Regions from separate parts of the Actinoplanes sp. NPDC049802 genome, predicted to be linked through region 2. Evidence: riboswitches for the same ligand, from Rfam matches in the RefSeq annotation. Region 2 holds a riboswitch; each other region holds the start of a gene.
The links. Region 2 has a riboswitch for cobalamin ahead of AB0I88_RS11510 (AAA family ATPase). Riboswitches for the same ligand answer to the same signal wherever they lie in the genome.
Positions count from the first base shown of each region.

Region 1: linked by a shared signal. The riboswitch ahead of AB0I88_RS03875 (ribonucleoside triphosphate reductase) and the one ahead of AB0I88_RS11510 (AAA family ATPase) in region 2 are both predicted to bind cobalamin.
Region 3: linked by a shared signal. The riboswitch ahead of AB0I88_RS37725 (CbtB domain-containing protein) and the one ahead of AB0I88_RS11510 (AAA family ATPase) in region 2 are both predicted to bind cobalamin.

Region 1 covers NZ_JBFAMR010000003.1:262,634-269,013, forward strand. The annotation lists gene AB0I88_RS03865 (hypothetical protein) at 1-2,282, shown strand, start outside; gene AB0I88_RS03870 (glycoside hydrolase family 6 protein) at 2,380-3,744, opposite strand; cobalamin riboswitch at 4,078-4,283, shown strand; gene AB0I88_RS03875 (ribonucleoside triphosphate reductase) at 4,404-6,206, shown strand; gene AB0I88_RS03880 (anaerobic ribonucleoside-triphosphate reductase activating protein) at 6,203-6,380, shown strand, end outside.
Region 2 covers NZ_JBFAMR010000012.1:30,495-36,874, reverse strand. The annotation lists partial or broken gene AB0I88_RS11510 (AAA family ATPase) at 1-1,434, opposite strand, end outside; cobalamin riboswitch at 1,490-1,616, opposite strand; gene AB0I88_RS11505 (gluconokinase) at 1,820-3,388, opposite strand; gene AB0I88_RS11500 (citrate synthase) at 4,884-6,167, opposite strand; gene AB0I88_RS11495 (universal stress protein) at 6,341-6,380, shown strand, end outside.
Region 3 covers NZ_JBFAMR010000103.1:15,771-22,150, reverse strand. The annotation lists gene AB0I88_RS37740 (GNAT family N-acetyltransferase) at 24-488, opposite strand; gene AB0I88_RS37735 (histidine phosphatase family protein) at 502-1,038, opposite strand; gene AB0I88_RS37730 (CbtA family protein) at 1,035-1,772, opposite strand; gene AB0I88_RS37725 (CbtB domain-containing protein) at 1,763-1,957, opposite strand; adenosylcobalamin (AdoCbl) riboswitch at 1,966-2,115, opposite strand; gene AB0I88_RS37720 (S8 family serine peptidase) at 2,216-3,358, shown strand; gene AB0I88_RS37715 (suppressor of fused domain protein) at 3,355-3,843, shown strand; gene AB0I88_RS37710 (TIGR03086 family metal-binding protein) at 3,902-4,474, shown strand; partial or broken gene AB0I88_RS37705 (AraC family transcriptional regulator) at 4,471-5,291, opposite strand; gene AB0I88_RS37700 (methyltransferase domain-containing protein) at 5,378-5,959, shown strand; gene arsM (arsenite methyltransferase) at 6,038-6,380, opposite strand, start outside.

The DNA.
Region 1 (6,380 bases), on a different contig from region 2:
ACAACACCCCGCTGGCCGACGTGCTCGCCCTCAGCCCGGACCGCTTCGCACTCCAGCCGGAGGGCCACGCGCTGGACCGCCAGCTCGACGGTGTCGTCCTGGTGCCCGCCGGAGCGCGCTTCTCGCTGCGCGACCTGAAGATCACCTGGAAGGGCGACGAGGGAGCGGCCGGCATCCCGCTCCAGGGTGGGACCACCTATCTCACGCCCAGCGGCTACCGGGTGGAGCTGGCGCAGAACCGCCAGGACCGTACGGCGTGGACGCTGATCGGCACCGTGCCCACCGCCACCTCGTGCCACAAGCCGGCCACCGTCTCCGGCGGCGGCAAGTCCGAGATCTCCAAGGCCATCGCCGACGCCATCGTCGTCGGTGCGGAGCACGCCGTGGATCTCGACGGCGACATGGACAAGGTCGCCGAGCTGATCGGGCACGACTTCTCGCACCGCTTCGCCGACTCGGCTCGTAACGGCGTCGACACCCGGGGCATCCTGTCCGCCGAGCGTTCCATCGGCTCGGTGATCAAGCTCCTCACCCCGTCGCCCGACTACACCGCCGAGTACAACGCCTGGCTGGAGAGCGTGCCGCTGCGGGTCAAGCGGCTGCTGTACGTGGTCAAGCACGCGTACCGCCCGGAGTGGGGCGAGGACTGGCGCGGGCACTTCAGCGTCGTCGAGGTCGACGGCGACTCGGGCACCCGGCTGCGCCTGGACGGCAAGAAGGTGGTCGTCAACCGTCTGCGGATGGGCTTCAACGCCGACGGCTCCTGGCGCCTGTTCAGCCTGCGTCACGACTTCTCCCCCGCGGTGAAGGTCCAGACGCAGGACGACATCACCGCCTCGACGGTCGTGCCCGGTGACCGGCTGGGCCTCGACCCGAACCGCTCCTACAAGATCGTCGAGAACTGCGAGGGCCTTCTCTTCCAGCGCCCGGACGACGCGATCATCCGTGGCTACGACCGGCAGGCCGAGCTCGACATCGCCGGACCGGACGTGTTCCTGTCCAACTTCCAGCCGCTGACCAAGGACGACGTCGCCGCGATCGTCAGCGACCCGGTCGCTTTCAGCGCGTTCACCGAGCCGATGGCCCGCCTGCTCAGCGGCGTTCAGGAGGACGGGTCGTCGTTCGCGGTCAGCTCCGCACACCCGCGACTGGTCGACGGCAAGCCCTCGAAGAACCCCCGCTACCTGCAGAAGCGCCCCGACCGTACGAACGCCCGCGGCACCGCGATCGCCGAACTGGCCGGTCGTCTGGCCCGCCGGTTGCCGGCCGACGCGCCGTTGATCCTGCCGGTCGACGTGGTGGCGGCCGGACGGCGCAACAACCCGCCGGAGAACGGCATCCCTCCGCTGTGCTCGTACAACCCGCTGCACTTCATGGAGCTGCCGGAGCTGTTCATGGAGTTCATCGCCTCCATGACCGGTAAGTCGCCGTCCACCACGGGCGCCGGCTCGGAGGGTGCGATGACGAAGGGCCCGTTCAACGCCCTGCCGCAGGTGATCGACCTGAACGCGGCACTGCTGTCGTTCGTGCTCACCGGCTACGACGGCTGGGTGTCTGCCGCCGGGTACATCGGGCCGCGGGTCAAGGTGGAACACGACTTCTCGCTGCTCGTACCGGAGCTGTTCTCGCGCATGAGCCCCGCCGAGCGGGACGCGGCGAACCTGATCGCCGAGGGCGCGATGGAGAAGATCGCCGACTTCGAGTACGAGGGCCGCACGGTCCGGGCCGGCCGCCTCGGCTTCCGGATGACCGAGCGGTTCGCGGTGAAGTACTTCGCGCGCATCTTCCTGCACCCCGACACGGTGTTCACCGCCGAGATGCTCCGCCCGGAGCTTCAGGACATGCAGGTGTTCGTCGACTCGGTCGACACGATCGTGAAGACCCACGAGCGGGTCGCCCGGTCATACTTCGCCGACGGCACGGTCTCGCTGGCGATCCCGCCGCTGCGGGCGCTGCTGGAGATCATGGCCCACGGGACCTCCGCGGAGGGCTGGGACCTCGACTCCCCCGAGTTCCGGGCCCTGTTCACCCGCGAGTCGGTTCTGGACGCCCCCTGGTACGCGGAGCGTCTGGACGCCCGCCGCGCCGCCGGGGTGTCGCGGGCGGAGGCGGGTCTGGCGGCGATCGAGAAGTTCGCCGCCACCGCCGGTAACGAGGAGCCGTCGGCGCGTCTCGACATGCCGGCACGGGTCGACGCCGCACGGGTCGAGGCGGCGCGCCTGGCGAGCACGGAGTTCCGTGCCCAGCTGGTCGGCACCCTCGGGATCACCCCACCGCGCTGAACCCGAACGGCCGGGCGTGGGTTCTCCCACGCCCGGCCGGAACACCGCGCTGACCCGAACGGCCGGGCGTGGGTTGCCCCGCGCCCGGCCGGAAGGATCAGCGCCCGGTGCAGGTGAGGACGGGTGTCCCCGCGCTGCCCGAGCCGATGAGCCCGAACTGTGTGCTGCCGTCCGCGGGCAGTCTGCCGTTCCAGTCGGCGTTGCGCACGGTCGCGGTCGAACCGGAAACGGTCAGCACACCACCCCAGACCTGGTTGATCGACTGTCCGGAGGCGAGGGTCCAGGTCACCGTCCAGCCGTTGGCCGTGCCGCTGCCGCCGGCCCGGACGGTCACCTCACCCTGGAAGCCGCCCTGCCACGAGCTCGTCGTGCGATAGGTGGCGGCGCACGACCCGATCACCGGCGGAGATCCGGACGGCGACGAACTGGGCGAGGACGACGGCGACGAACTGGCCGACGAGCTGGTTCCCGGCGTCGGCGAGGAGGGCGGCGGGTTGGTCGCCGAGCTCGCCAGGCTGTAGGCCAGATCCGGCTGGAAGGAACCGGCCGTGTACCGGCATCCGTCCGCCTCGCCCGGCGGCTTCACCCACAGGTAGCCGTCGATGTTGGCGTCGCCCGTGTTCACGGTCGGATACTGACCGATCCGGCGGTCGGTGTTGTCGTCACCACACCAGTCGCCGCTGGCCCCGCCGTTCCGGCTGGTGTCGATCACCTGCCGTTTGCCGGTGATGCCCCGACCGTTGAGCGCGCTGATGAGCGACCGCCCGAAGGCGGCCTCGGCGGTGGTGGGGTTGAAGTTCGACACATTGGTGTAGAAGCCGTCGGCGTCGGCGACACCGGCCGCGGCCAGGCGGGAGGCCTGCTCGGCGGCGCTGTTCCAGGTGGAGTGCCCGGCGTCCAGGTACACCTTGGCGTTCGGGTTGGCCGCTTTGAGCGTCCGGGTGGCGGTGCGCAGGGCCTGGTTACGGGCCGCGATCTCGGAGCTGTTCAGACAGGTCAGAAGCGCGATCGAGTCGGGTTCGAGCACGATCACGGCGGTCCGCCCGCCCAGCCCCTGTGCGGCGTTGTTGATCCAGTTCTGGTACTGGGTCAGGTCCGGCGCGCCGCCGGAACTGGCGCCTCCGCAGTCGCGGTTGGTGATGCCGTAGAGGGTCAGGACCGGGATCTGCCCGGCCGCGTTGGCGGCGCCGACGTACGACGACACCTCGTTGCGGATGGTGGAGACGTTGAAATTGGCGAACCAGCGTGAGGCGGGCTGGCTGGCGATCCGGTCGCGGATCACCGTGCTGCGCGAGTCGCTCGGGTTGGCCTGCAACCAGCGAGCCACCGGGGTGTCCGGATCGCGGTAGAGCGTTCCGGAGATGGCGCCGGCCGATGCGGTGCCGGTGGCGAACCAGACGCCGGCGACCGCGGTCGCGCAGACGACGGCGGCCGCCATGATCTTGGGTCGGGATGGGGACACGTGCCACACTCCTGGGGATGAGGGATGCAGTGTGGGAGCGCTCCCAAGGTAACGCCCCGGCCGTGCCACCACAAGCCGGACCGCACCCATGGCGCAGCCCCGCGGTGCGGCTCCGCTCAGCACTTCCACCCCGCGACGTGGTGGTCGATGTCGATGTCGCCCACCCTCGGCGACTCGGTGGAGTACCGCCGACTCGCGCAGGAGCTCGAGGCGGCACGCCGCCCCCGAAACGGGGAAACATCGCTCAAGCGGCGCGGAGAGCAGCCCCAGGTACAAGGTCCCGATCATCCGCCACACAACATGTGGTTTGGTGCAAAGCTTGAGGGCCGATATATGGTGTCCGCTGCAGCTGGTACGGCTGATCATCCGATCGGTCGTCGTAAGAGGGAATCCGGTGTGAAATCCGGAACTGCCCCGCAGCGGTGAGTGGGAACGACCGCCGTCACGAGCACTGGGCGCGAGCCTGGGAAGCGACGGCCAGTAGGCGCGTGCAACAACGCCCACGAGTCCGAAGACCTGCCCGCTGTCCGCGCGGTCCGTCCGCGTGGTGGTTCGTGGCCTCGAGGGTGGGCCGCGGGACGGCTCCCGGTCGACTCGGTGGCCGGTTCGCGTCCGGCCTCGCCGCGTACCCGGCCCGCCGTCCGCAATGAGGAGCAGTCGTGACACAGACAATGGACACCCGCCCGGCCCTGATCGACGCGGGCGCGTCCGTCGCCGAGTATCTGGATCGCAGTGACTGGCGGGTGCAGGCCAACGCAAACCAGGGCTACTCACTCGGCGGGCTGATCCTCAACGTGTCCGGAAAGGTCACCGCCAACTACTGGCTGTCACAGGTCTATCCGCAGGCGGTCGCGGATGCGCACCGTCACGGCGACCTGCACCTGCACGACCTCGACATGCTCGGTGGCTATTGCGCCGGATGGTCCCTGCGGATGCTGCTGGAACAGGGGCTCGGTGGGGTGCCCGGCCGCATCACATCGGCGCCGCCACGACACCTGTCCAGCGCGTTGGGACAGATCGTCAACTTTCTCGGCACATTGCAGAACGAGTGGGCCGGCGCGCAGGCATTCAGCTCGTTCGACACGTACCTGGCGCCGTACGTCCGCGTCGACCGGCTCGGCTACGACGAGGTACGCCAGGCGATCCAGGAGATGGTCTACAACCTCAACGTCCCGTCCCGGTGGGGCACCCAGACGCCGTTCACCAATCTGACCTTCGACTGGGTCTGCCCGGAGGATCTGCGCGACGAGATCCCGGAGATCGCCGGGCGGGAGATGCCGTTCACCTACGGCGAACTACAGTCCGAGATGGACCTCATCAACCGTGCGTTCATCGAGGTGATGACCGCGGGCGACGCGCTGGGCCGGGTGTTCACCTTCCCCATCCCGACCTACAACATCACCGCCGACTTCGACTGGGACTGCGACAACGCCCGGCGGCTGTTCGCGATGACCGCGAAATACGGGCTGCCGTACTTCCAGAACTTCATCAACTCCGACCTGACGCCGAACCAGGTGCGCTCGATGTGCTGCCGACTCCGGCTCGACCTGACCGAGCTGCTGGAACGCGGCAACGGTCTGTTCGGCAGCGCCGAACAGACCGGCTCGCTCGGCGTGGTCACCGTCAACTGCGCCCGGCTCGGCTGGCGCTACGCCGGTGACGAGCCGGCACTGCTGCGCCGCCTGGACGAACTGCTGGACCTGGGCCGGGACAGCCTGGAGATCAAGCGGCGAGTGGTCCAGAACCACATCGACGGTGGGCTGTACCCGTACACCAGGCGTTATCTCGGCACGTTGCGCAACCACTTCTCCACGCTGGGGATCAACGGGGTCAACGAGATGATCCGCAACTTCACCGCGGACCGGCACGACATCACCACCGGCGAGGGCAAGGCGTTGGCGCTGCGGCTTCTCGATCACACCCGCCGCAAGATGGTCGAGTACCAGCAGCAGACCGGCAATCTGTACAACCTGGAGGCCAGCCCGGCCGAGGGCGCCACCTATCGATTCGCCCGCGCCGACCGACAGCAATGCCCCGGCATCCTGCAGGCCGGCACACCGGACGCGCCGTACTACACCAACTCCACGCAACTGCCGGTCGGCTTCACCGATGACCCGTTCGAGGCACTGGAACGCCAGGAGGAACTACAGGTCAAATACACCGGCGGCACGGTGCTGCATCTCTACCTGGGTGAACGGGTCAGCTCCGCACAGGCGTGCGCCAAGCTGGTCCGACGCGCACTGGAGAACTTCCGGACACCGTACGTGACGATCACCCCGACCTTCTCCATCTGCCCCGCGCACGGTTACCTCACCGGCGAGCGGCCGCACTGCCCGTCCTGCGGCGCCACCTGCGAGGTATGGACCCGGGTGATGGGCTACCACCGCCCGGTGTCCTCGTTCAACGCGGGCAAGCGCAGCGAGCACGAGGAGCGGCTCTCCTTCCGCGAGCCGGTCGCGTGAGCCTGCGTATCGGCGGTCTCAGCCGGCTGTCGACCTGCGACTGGCCGGGCCGGCTGGTGGCCACGGTGTTCTGCCAGGGCTGCCCGTGGACCTGCCGGTACTGCCACAACCCGCAACTCATCCCGGGAGGCACGGCCACCACCGTGTCCTGGGACGACGTCACCGAACTGCTGC
Region 2 (6,380 bases):
CGGGGCGCCGGACAGCTTGCCCCGCGGGACACGGCTGCCCACCACCCTGCCCCGGCGGGCGAATGCCGGGGAACGGCGGCCGGCGTGGCCACCCTCGCCACGGGCGGTGATGCGGAGCGCCCGGGTGCGGTAGGCCTGACCGGCGGCCGCGACCGCGCCCGCCTTCTCCGGCTGGGCGGTCCCGTCCGCGTCTGTGGGGGTGTGCTCCTCCGTACCCCCGAGGGGTGGGCATGCTCCGGACGGCCCGCCGCCGTCGCGCGGGGTGTCGTCCGCCGGGCCTCCGCCGCCGGGGCCGTCGCCCGGGTCGGGATCGGTGTCCGGGTCCGGGTCGCCGTCCTCCGCCCGGCCCTGGTCGGCGCGTTCCTGGTCGGATCGCTCCTGGTCGGCGCGTTCCTGGTCGGCGCGTTCCTGATCGGCTTGGCGTTCGGCCTCGGCCAGGGCCTCCTCGAGCTTCTGCTCGTCGGTGCCGGGCGGGTCCAGCGGATCGGTGCGGCGACGGTGCGGAAGGGCGAGGCGGGCCGCGTCGCGTACGTCGTCGGCGGTGACCCGGTCGCGGCCGTGCCACGCGGCCAGCGCCACGGCACAGCGGGCCACCACGATGTCGGCGCGCATGCCGTCGACGCCGTAGGCGAGGCACACGCGGGCGATGCGGTCGAGTTCGGCGTCGGGGAGCACCACCGACGGGAGGACGGCGCGGGCGGCGGCGATACGGGCCGCGTACCCGGACTCGGCTTCGGTGAACCGGGCGGCGAACCCGTCCGGGTCGGCCTCGTAGGCGAGCCGCCGGCGCACCACCTCGGCACGCTGGCGGGCGTCGCGGGGCGCGGCCACGTTCACCACCAGGCCGAACCGGTCGACGAGCTGCGGCCGGGGCTCGCCCTCCTCCGGGTTCATGGTGCCGACCAGCAGGAAGCGGGCCGCGTGCTTGACCGACACGCCGTCCCGTTCGACGTGCGCCCGGCCCATCGCCGCCGCGTCCAGCAGCAGGTCGACCAGGTGATCGGGCAGCAGGTTCACCTCGTCGACGTAGAGCACCCCGCGGTGCGCGGCGGCGAGCAGGCCCGGCTCGTACGCCTTGACGCCGTCACTGAGCGCGCGCTGCAGATCGAGCGTGCCCACCACCCGGTCCTCGGTCGCGCCGACCGGCAGCTCGACGAGACTCGCCGGCCGGGCCGCGGCCGGACCGCCGGACGGGTGCGGACCATCCGGGCAACCGGGGTCGGGCGCGGCCGGGTCGCAGGCGAACCGGCAGCCCCGCACCACACCGACGTGCGGCAGGAGGGCGGCGAGAGCCCGTACCACGGTGCTCTTGGCGGTGCCTTTCTCGCCGCGGACCAGCACCCCGCCGACGGCGGGTGAGACCGACGTGAGCAGAAGCGCCAGGCGCAGATCGTCAAGGCCCACCACGGCCGAGAACGGGTACGGAGTAGTCACCAGGATCCCTTCCGGCGGGTGTCCACGCCCGCTCGTCGGTCGACGCGAGCGGCCGGAGTCTCCTGACTCCCGGATCGACGTCTCCCGCGGCCTTCCGGCTCCCCCTCGAAGCCGTGGCCGAACACGCGGGTCGCTCCCCGGTCACAGTGGCGGGACCGTCCCGGACTCGCACCGGGTTCCTCCCTACCGCTCGCCGGTCACTCTTCCCGACCGCCGGTCACCCGTCAACGCGGGGTCCGTCACGGCACCGCGTGTCATGCCCGGTCTCCGGGTCGGTGGCCCGCCGTCCTGCCCGAGCCCAGGGGTGAAGCGGTGACACCGCGATGCGGTGCCCGGCTGTATCAGCATCCCCGCGGGCACCGGGCCCATTCGACGGCCTCGCGGATCAGGAACGGACGGCCTTCTCGGTGGCCGGGAGCGGCTCGGGGGCCAGGCGGTCGAGTTCGGCGACGACGTCGAGCACGGCCAGGGCGGAACGCTCCACCAGCGGGCGCAGGCGGCGGTAGAGAGCCGCGCCGTCCAGGTCGGGGTGGGTGGCACGGCCGGTCGGCACGAGTTCGGCGGCGCGATCCAGATCGGGCAGCTCACCGACCGCGTGCCGGGCCAGCAGGCAGGCGCCCAGCGCGGTGCCCTCGGGCACGTCGGCGACCGTCACCGGCAGGTCGAGGGCGGACGCCAGCACGGACACCCACAGTTCGGAGGCGGCCGCCCCGCCGGTCGCCCGGATCTCGGTGATCGTGCAACCCTCGGCATCGAACGAGTCGCGGACCAGCGCCAACTGCTGGCAGACGCCCTCGACGGCGGCGCGGACCAGGTGCGGGCGGGAGTGCTCGCGGCGCAGCCCCAGGTACGCGCCGCGCATGCCGGGACGCCACCACGGCGCCCGTTCGCCGAGCAGGTACGGCAGGCAGAGCAGGCCCTCGCTGCCGGGCCGAACCCCGGCTGCCTCGGCGAGCAGGGCGGCGTCCCGGTCGTCGGCGTCCTCCCCCTCGGTGGTGGGGCTTCCGGGGGCGCCCGCGGCGAGGCTCTGCGCGGCCCACCTGACGACCGACCCGGCGTTGTTGACCGCCCCGCCGATCACCCAGCGATCCTCGGTGAGGGCGTAGCAGAACAGCCGTCCGGCCTCGTCGCTGGTGGGCCGGTCCACGACGGTACGCAGAGCGCCGCTGGTGCCGAGGGAGACGGCCGCGACACCGGGTGGGGTGGCGCCGACACCCAGGTTGGCGAGCGGGCCGTCGGCGGCGCCGATGATCAGCGGCACGTCCGGGGACAGGCCGGCCGCGGAGGCCACCTCGGGACGCAGCCGCAGCGCGTGCGTGGTGGGGACGACCTCGGCGAGCTGCCCGGGGCGTACCCCGGCGATCTCCAGGGCCTCCGGGTCCCACCGGCGGGAGTGGATGTCGTAGAGGCCGGTGCCGGAGGCGATCGACAGGTCGACGAGGAACGGGGCGTCGGCGAGCGCGGCGACGATCATCTCTTTGACGCCGCCCCAGCGCGGAGTGCCGCGAAGCGTCTCCGGGTCCTCCTCCGCCCACCAGGCCAGCTTCGTGAGCGGGGACATCGGGTGAACCGGGGTTCCGGTACGGGCTTGGAGGCGCTTCGCCGGCCCGCTCGCGACGATCTTCTCGCACTGCCGGGCGGAGCGGCCGTCCGCCCAGGTCACGACGGGGCCGAGCGGTTCGCCGGCGGCATCCATCGGCAGCAGCGCGTGCAGGAACGTGCTGAGGCTGACCGCGATCACCCGGTCGCCGCGTGCACGGCAGTCGGCGGCCACGTCCGTGAGGGCCTTCAGGGCGGCACCGGTGAGCTGCCGGGGGTCCAGTTCGGCGCGTCCGGGGCCGGGCACCGACAGCGGATAGTGGACGCTGGTCAGCGCCCGCAACTCACCGGCCGGGCCTGCGGCGACCCCTTTGGTCGCGGTGGTCCCGGTGTCGATCCCGATCACGACGTCCATGCTTCGCCTCCCGATCGCCCTGAGCCGACCCTCTCATGCCCACCCACCGCAGCAGCCATGCGGACCGCCGAACACCCCGCCCACGCCGTCCGCCATGCGGGCCGCGACATGCCGGCCTCACGGCGGCGGCGGTGGCTACATCCCCGCCGGGAACCTCCGGGGCCTGGACTGTCCGCTCAGTGGCTGGTCTCTGTGCGGCTGGTTGGCAGCATCCCTGCTGGCTTATCAATCAAGGCTCGCTACCAGCGCATATCCGGTCCGGCCCCGCTTTGCCAGGCCTCACGACGCGGGTGCCGGGTAGCAGAAACCGGACCTGGATCAGGGATTCGATGACCGGCGACCAGTGATCGGCGACCGGTGAAGACCCGTCCGTTGCGGCGGTTGCGCATGTGGACGGCATTGCGTGAACGGTGCGCTCGTCCCTGAGCAAGACCGGCGAAACGACCCGGCCGGCCGCGATGGCTCCCCGGCGATCGCCGCTGACGCTGCCCCGTGAACTCCACCGTGCGGCACCGGCCGGCCGTCACACGCCATCACCATCACGTTCACCGGCTGGCAGCGCACGCAGGAACGGATCCCCGTCCGGGGAGACGAACACGGATCTCGGCTATCTGTGTTCGGCAGACGTGACACCCGCAACGGGTGTCGTCACACCCAGTACGGGTGTCGCGTTCTCCGAGCACACATCGCCCTGCACGCCGGCCCTCCGCCCACCGGACGCCAGGGCGACAGGGCGCCAGGGCGACGGGTGCGTTCGTTTCTGAGTGAGCTGCGAACTTATGATCGTTGCGGTGGTCCCGCGTCTCGCCTGGTCAGCGCCGCAAGTGGCGGTCATGGATGATGCCGTCGGCGGAGGCCGGAGGATGTCATTGCTGCTGGCCGGGCCTCCTCGCCGACCTCCCTCAGAAACGAACGCACCCAGGGCGACAGGGCGAACCGTCGGTGCGCTGTGGGCGCCCGCCCGGCGGGCAGACGGGGCCGAGTGATTCGGCACGCACGCGGGGCCCGGCGTGGGCACACACGAGTGTCACAGCGGTGCTCGGGGCCCACCATCGGTGCGCTGTGCGCCCCCGCCCGCCCGGCGGGCATGCAGGCGGGGCGGGGCGGGGCGGGCGATTCGGCCAGCAGTCAGCGCTCTTTCGAACGTCCTGAGCCGACTCTGACGGCCGGCCGAAGTGTTCCGGCCGGCCGCCAGAGCTGACTCAGCAAGCGTGAGGCAGCACTCACGGCCGGCTGGAGTGGATCACGGCTCTGTCCGGGGCACGGTTGTGCGGGCACTTCGCCGGGGACAGGCGGGCGTGCGTTCCGGCGCGGAGCGAAGCGGGCTCCGCACGCACAGCCCGGCGGGCGCGGCAAGGGATGGAGCGGCAGAAGATCGCGCATTCTTTCGGGGCGGGGAAATGATTGATAACGGTCCGCCGCGTACCGGAAAGGGTCTTCAAAAAGCGAAACGCCCCGCCTGAGATCGACGGGGCGACGCGGGGTGAGGAAAACGTCAGCGCTGGTCCGCCGGGACGAAGTCGCGGACCGGCGAGCCGGTGTAGATCTGCCGGGGGCGACCGATCTTGTTAGCCGGGTCGGTCATCATCTCGCGCCACTGGGCGATCCAGCCGGGGAGCCGGCCGATGGCGAACAGCACCGTGAACATGTCGGTGGGGAAACCCATGGCCTTGTAGATGAGGCCGGTGTAGAAGTCGACGTTCGGGTACAGCTTGCGGGAGATGAAGTACTCGTCGGAGAGGGCGATCTCCTCGAGCTTGAAGGCGATCTCCAGCAGCGGGTCCGGCTTGTCGAGGGTGGAGAGCATCTCCTGGGCGGCCTTCTTGACGATGGCGGCGCGCGGGTCGTAGTTCTTGTAGACCCGGTGGCCGAAGCCCATGAGCTTGACGCCCTTCTCCTTGTTCTTCACCCGGGTGACGAACGAGGTGACGTCTCCGCCCTCCTTGCGGATCTGCTCGAGCATCTCGAGGACGGCCGCGTTGGCGCCGCCGTGCAGCGGGCCGGAGAGGGCGTTGATGCCGGCCGAGACGGACGCGAAGAGGTTGGCCTGCGCCGAGCCGACGAGGCGCACCGACGAGGTGGAGCAGTTCTGCTCGTGGTCGGCGTGCAGGATGAACAGCATGTCCAGGATCTTGGCGACTTTGGAGTCGACGTTGTACTGGACGGTCGGCAGGCCGAAGGTGAGGCGCAGGAAGTTCTCGACGTAGTCGAGGGAGTTGTCCGGGTACGGCAGGGGGTGGCCGATGGACTTCTTGTAGGTGTACGCCGCGATCGTCGGAAGTTTCGCCATCAGCCGGATCGCGGAGATGTCGACCTGCTCCTCGTCGAGGGGGTCGAGCGCGTCCTGGTAGAAGGTCGACAGCGCGGTGACGGCGGACGACAGCACCGACATCGGGTGAGCGTTACGGGGGAAGCTGGAGAAGAAGGTGCGCATCTCCTCCTGGAGCAGCGTGTGCACCCGGATCTTGTCGGCGAAGTCCCGCAGCTGCGCGGTGGTCGGCAGCTCACCGTTCATCAGCAGATACGACACCTCGAGGAAGGTGCTCTTCTCGGCGAGCTGCTCGATCGGGTAACCCCGGTAACGCAGAATGCCCTGGTCACCGTCGATGTAAGTGATCGCCGACTTGGTCGACGCGGTGTTCACGAACCCCTGGTCGAGGGTTACGTAACCGGTCTCCTTCAGCAGAGCACTGACGTCGATGCCGCCCGGACCGTCGACGGCCTTCGTGACCGCCATCGACAACTGACCACCGGGGTGGTCGAGCTTGACATCCGTCATGTATTTCCCTCACTTCACCGGCAGATGTCCCAAAGATTTTGTCGTTTACCGTAAACCCTCAAGCTGAATGGGTCATCAGGCGGCCACCTGTTGAGGCATTGGTCACCAGTACGTATGGGTCGTTGCGCCATAGACAATGGTCGGTATATTGCGACTCCGTTACAGGAGGACCCATGCAGATCCCGGCCCAGGGACCCGTCGTCGTGGGAGTGG
Region 3 (6,380 bases), on a different contig from region 2:
AGAGTGACCTCAACCCCGGAAGCTCAGTAGAGGGTGAGGAGCATGTGGACGCTGTGGGGGTCGGGGCGGTAGTCGGCGAAGGGTGGGCAGGGTTGGAAGCCGAAGTTCTGGTAGAGGGTGCGGGCGGGGGTGAAGTAGTCGGCGCTGCCGGTTTCGAGGTAGAGGTGGGTGTAGTGGCGGGTGCGGGCTTCGGTGATGAGGTGTCGTAGCAGGGTGGAGGCGACGCCGCGGCGTTGGGCGGTGGCGGCGGTGCGCATGGATTTGATCTCGGCGGTGGTGGGGTCGAGTTGTTTGAGGGCGGCGCAGCCGACGAGGTGGTGGCCGTCGTGGGCGGTCCAGACGGTGATGTTGGGTTTGCGGAGGCCGTCGAGGTCGAGGGCGTGTTTGCTCTCGGGTGGGCTGGTGGCGCGCATGTCGTCGATGTGTTGTTGCAGGAGGGCGGCGATGTCGGGGCCGGTGAGGTCGTCGACGGTGATGCGCAGGGCCATGCCGGTGATTGTGTCAGCCGGTGGGCAGGTGCAGGTGCCAGCCGTCGCGGTGGTGGGTGAGCCGGGTGATGGTCAGGGGGGCGACGTCGAGGCGCCGTATGGCTGTGGGGGGCAGGTCGAGGGCGGCGGTGAGGATGGCGCGGATGGTGATGGGGTGGGCGACGGCGGTGAGTGCCGGCTGGGTTTGGTGGTGTAGCCAGGTGCGGGCGCGGGTGTGGAGGTGGGTCAGTGATTCGCCGTCGTGGGGGGTGGCGGTGGGGTCGGTGAGCCAGGTGTGCAGGTCGGTGGGGTCGATCTGGTCGAGGGTGTGGCCGGTCCAGGTGCCGTAGTGGGGGTCGGCGAGGGTTTCGTCGGTGATGGGGGTGCCGCCGAGCAGGGTGGTGGTTTCGTGGGCGGCGTGGGTGGGGGCGCAGGTCCAGGGGCCGCGGGTGGGGATGTGGAGGAAGCGGGCCGCGTTGCGGCCCGCTTCGTCGAGGTGGTCGTCGCCGCCGAAGACGGCCCGGCGTAGTGCGGGGGTGTGGGCGGTGGCGATGAGCCGGAGTTCGGTCACCCGGTGGTGGCGGGCTGCGGTGTGTGGGTGTGCCGGTTGAGGTGGGCGAGCAGGCCTGCGAAGGCGAGTCCGAGGGTGAGCCACAGGGTTGTTTGGGTGCCCAGTGAGGAGATGCGGAAGTTCCACAGCAGGGTGGCGGGGAAGTCGGCGGGGACTTCGTCGAAGGTGGGTAGGAGGGTGTGGGCGATGGTGACGACGGTCAGGAAGGCGCCGGTCGCCGCGGTGGCGCGGGCCCATGGGTGGGTTTGGGTGCGGGCGGCGAGGACGGCGGCCCAGACGGCGACGAGGCCGAGGGTGAGGGCGGCGAGGTAGGCGGCGGTGCGCTGGTTGATGGTGGCCGGGTCGCCGACGGCGGGTGGGTTGGGCGGGTATTTGAGGTAGGGCACCAGGACGATGCCGGTGAGGGCGGCCGCGGTGAGGCCGAGGGCGGCGGTGGTGTCGCTGCCGGTGTGCAGGTGGCGGCGCAGGATGGTGTAGGCGGTGGCGAGGATGCCGCCGAGGGCTACGCCGTAGAGGCCGGTGGCGAGCAGCAGGCCGGGGCCGGATTGGACGTCGCGGGAGACCAGGGGCTGTTCGCCGGTGGCGGGTGTGGTGGCTTCTTCGATGGCGATGGCCGCGTTGATGTGCGGTTCGCCGATGAGGTAGGCGAAGGCGCCGGCGAGCAGGCCTGCGATGAGGCCGGCGAGCAGGCCTCGCATCAGTAGTCGCAGGTAGCCGGGTGCGGTCAGTGGCACGGGACACCGAGCAGGTGGCGGCCGTCGTGCATGAGTTCGTGCAGGTACATGCCGGATTGGGAGAGTGTGCCCTGGTCGAAGGCGACGAGGTAGGCGAGCAGCAGCATGATGCCGGTGAAGCCGGCCGCGGTGGCGAGCAGTTTGGTGGGGATGCCGGGGGTGGTGAGCGCTTGTGCCTTGGGCATGGCGGAATGAACCTCCTGCGGGATGACGCGTCCCGTTCGATGGGGCCTGCGGCGCGTGAGCGTCCTGACTCACCGGCCCGTCGGGGCTGGCTCACAGTGGCGCGACCGCACCGGATTTTCACCGGATTTCCCTCAGCGCACCGCAGATTGGTGGGTTCAACCTATCGGCCGGGGTGGGCCGGGCACAACCGGCGGCCGGTAGCATCCACGCCGGTCTACGGGGTGCGGGGGTGTGTGGTGCGGTGGTCGGCGGCGGTGGTGGCCGGGTTCGTGGTGGCGGTGACGGTGGCGGTTCCGGCGCCGGTGTGGGCGGCGCAGTGTGTGGGTGCGAGTCCGGTGGTGGCGGCGGTGCCGGCGGAGTTGAAGGCTTATGCGCCGGGGCGGTTGGCGGGTTTGGCGACGGGTGCCGGGGTGCGGGTGGCGGTGGTGGATTCCGGTGTCGATGCGCGGCATCCGCAGTTGCGGGGGCGGGTGGTGGCGGGCCGTGATCTGCTGCGTGACGAGTTCGCGGGGCGCCGTGATTGTGTGGGGCACGGGACCGGGGTGGCGGGGATCATCGCCGCGGGTGCGGATGCCGGCACCGGGGTGCAGGGGCTGGCGCCGGGGGTGACGATCGTGCCGGTGCGGGTGAGTGAGCATCAGGATCTTGACGAGGCGGCTGTTGCTGCGGGTGGCAGTGCGCGGACGTTCGCGCAGGGGATTCGGTGGGCGGCGGGTCCGGGCCGGGCGCAGGTGATCAATATTTCGCTGGTGATGCCGCGGGAGAGTGCGGCGGTGCGGTCGGCGATCGCGGATGCGGTGGCGGCCGGGGTGATCGTGGTGGCGGCGGCGGGTAACGACGGTCCGGCGGCGGGGTTGGCGTATCCGGCGGCGTATCCGGGGGTGATCGGGGTGGGTGCGGTCGGCGCGGATGGTGTGCGGGCGTCGTATTCGCAGGTGGGTGAGCATGTTGATGTGGTGGCGTTCGGGGACAAGGTGACGGTGGCGTCGCCGGTGGCTGGTCATACGGTGGCGCAGGGGACGAGTTTCGCGACGCCGTTCGTGACGGCGACGGTGGCGTTGCTGCGGGAGCGGTTTCCGCGGGAGAGTGCGGCGGAGATCACTCGGCGGTTGTTGCGGTCGGTGGATCCGGCGCCGGGGGGTGCGCGCAGTGACGAGTACGGGTTCGGGTTGCTGAATCCGTATCGGGCGTTGACGGAGGAGGCGGGGCCGGTGGTGGCGGCGGTGCCGAGTGTGGTGGCGGTGGCGCCGGCGGCGGGGGGTTCGCCGGAGTGGGTGCGGGCGGGCTGGTTCGCTGCCGGTGGGTTCGGGTTGGCGGTGTTGGCGGGGCTGGTCGCTGTGGTGGTGGGGCGGGGCCGTCGTCGCGGTTGGCGGGCCGGTCATGATCGAATGCGGGGATGAGGTGGGAGGCTGTCACCGAGGCGATGGGCCGGTTGTATCCGCTGGAGCAGCCGTGGCATGTGTCGTATCCGGTGGAGGGTTGTCATGTGCGGGCGGCGTCGGCGTATCCGGCGGCCGGGCATTGGCATGTGGTGAGTTACGGGCTGGGTGAGCGGTTCGGTTTCGAGTTGACGGTGCGGGTGGCGCGTGGGGCTGAGGTGCGGCCGCCGCAGTGGCCGTTCGTGTTGCTGGACCGGGTGGCGGCGTATGTGGCGACGCTGGACGGTGTGGTGGAGGACGGTCAGTGGATCGACTGGGGTGCGCCGGTGACGGGGTTTCCGTACACCGATGGGCCGGACACGGGTTTGACGGTGCTGATTCTGGTGCCGGATCCGCAGTTGGGTGAGCGGTTTCTGCAGTTGGTGGGGGTGACGGCGGCGGAGGCGGACGGGTCGGTGGAGATCGCCGAGGATCCGTTGATGGTCACGGATCCGTTGCGGGCGTGACCGGCGGTCACCCGTTGGGGCGGTGACCGGTGCCGGTGGCTGTTCGTAGGCTGGGCGGATGTCTACTGAGATCAGTGATCTGCTGGTGCGGGTCGTGCCCGGTGTCACGGTTCTGGTCGCGGGGGTCCGTGACGAGCAGTTGGGGCATGCGACGCCGTGTGCCGAGTTCAGGGTGCGTGATCTGCTGAACCATCTGTTTCAGGTGGTTCGTAATTTTCAGTCGGTCGCGGTTCGGCGGGAGGTCGACTGGAGTGTCACGCCGGACGCTCTGACGCCGGGGTGGCGTGACGGTTTCGCGGTCGAGGCCGGGCGGATGGTGGCGGCGTGGTCGCAGCCGCAGGCGCTGGAGGGTGTGTCGCCGGGGATGGGGCTGCCGCAGCGGACGCTGGGTTTGATGATGGTGGTCGACCTGGTGGTGCACGGCTGGGATCTGGCGCTGGCGACGGGGCAGCCGTACGAGGTGGATCCGGCGTTGTTGCCGCCGACGGCCGAGTTCCTGGATTCGATGGGGGACATGGGCCGCAAGATGGGTGCGTTCGGGCCGCCGGTCGTGGTGGGTGCCGAGCAGGGCCGGTTCGGTGCGTTGCTGGCGTTGACGGGCCGTGATCCGTCGTGGGTGCCGGCCGGTTAGGTGCGCCATCGGCTGGGGGTCAGGCCGTGTTCGGCGCGGAACCGTTTGATGAAGTAGGAGGTGTCGGGGTAGCCGACGCGTCTGCCGACCGCGGCGACGGGTAGGTCGGTTTCGGTCAGCAGGTGGCGGGCTTGCTGGAGCCGGCGGTGGGTTATCCACTGTTGGACGGTGCGGCCGGTTTTGCGGCGTACGACGGTGGTGAGGTGCCCGGCGGTGAGGTTGAGTTCGGCGGCGACGTCGGCCAGCGACAGGGTTTCGGGGTAGCGGCGTTCGATGACGTCGAAGACGGCGGCGAGCAGTTGGCCGGTGGTGTGCCGGGCGGCGGCGACCAGCAGCAGGGTGAGGTGGGCGAGGGCGGCTTCGGGGTAGCCGTCGCGGCGTTCGGACAGTTCGGTGTCGAGTGCGGTGAACCGGGCGGTCCAGGCGGGCCGGTCGCCGGGGGCGATGTGCAGCCGTTGGGGGCGGTCGGTTCCGGTGGCGAACGGGAACAGCAGCGGGTGGGAGCGCCACGGGGTGTGGGCTGCGCGGACGGTGTCGGCGGGGAACCACACCATCCAGCCGTCGGTGGCGGCGGTGGGGGTTGCGGTGAAGGCGACGATCTGGCCGGGGCGAGCACGAACAGGTCGCCGGCGGATACGGTCCAGCGGTGGTCGTCGATGAGGACGTCGTCGGCGGCGGTGTGTGCGTAGAACAGTACGAGGAAGTCGTGGGCGTGGGCGGCCGGTGGCAGGTCGTGGCGCGGCAGCCGGGCGGTCGCCACGGCGGGGTGGCCGGGCCGGCGGGCGAAGCCGACCAGCGGGACCGAAGAACGTCGCATCGGTGCCGTGTTTTCGCTGTTGTGGCTTGTGGTGGCGGGCACGAGGCTGAGGGTACGAGGCGAATCCCGTCATAGGGGAGTGTGTGATGGCCGATTTTGTGCCGGCTGCCGGTAAGCCGTGGCTGTTGCCGTTGTACGACCCGTTGAGCCGGCTGGCCGGGGCCGGGCGGTTGCATGAGCGGCTGCTCGAGCAGGCCGGGCTGCGGGCCGGGCAGCGGGTTCTGGAGATCGGCTGCGGTACCGGGAATCTGCTTGCCGCGCAGGCGCGCCGTGGTCCGCGGGTGGTGGCGGTGGGTATCGACCCGGACCCGGCGGCGTTGCGGCGGGCGCGCCGCAAGGCCGGGCGTGCCGGTGCGGTGATCGAGTTCCGGCAGGCGTATGCGGGTGATCTGCCGTTCGCCGGCGGTGGTTTCGACGTGGTGCTGTCGTCGCTGATGTTGCATCACCTCGACGAGGCCGGCCGGGACCGGGCGTTGCGGGAGGTGGTGCGGGTGTTGCGGCCCGGCGGGCGGCTGCATGTGGCCGACCTGGACGGGCATGGGCGTTGGGGTGCTCTGGCGCCGGGCGCGTTCACCGGCGCGGGCCTGGTCGAGGTGGCGGTGACCGGCCGGGGGCGGGCGTGGCGGTTCGGCGGCTACTCGTTGTTCACCGCCGCGGCGCCCGCGTAGCCGGGGCGCGCCGTGCCGCCGGTCATCCCCGTCCGGCGGACGGAGGGTGGCCGGCGGCCTGGTTGCGGGTACGGGCGGTCAGTTGCTGTTCTGGCTCGCGGCGGCGGTTTCCTGCGTGGTGGTGCAGCAGGGGCGGGCCTCGGCCGGTTTGGTGGCCTTGACGATGGCCGAGTGCATCCCGTCGGCGACGTCGTGGGTCGCCGTGATGGTGACGCCGGTGAACCCGGCGGTCTCCAGGCCGGTGCGGTATTCGCTGATCGACAGGGCGCCGGCGACGCAGCCGACCCAGCCGCCGCGTTCGGCGCGCTGTTCAGCGGTGAGGTGGTCCTGGGCGACGACGTCGGAGACGCCGAGGCGGCCGCCGGGCTTGAGCACGCGGAACGTCTCGGCGAAGACTGCGGGCTTGTCGGTGGACAGGTTG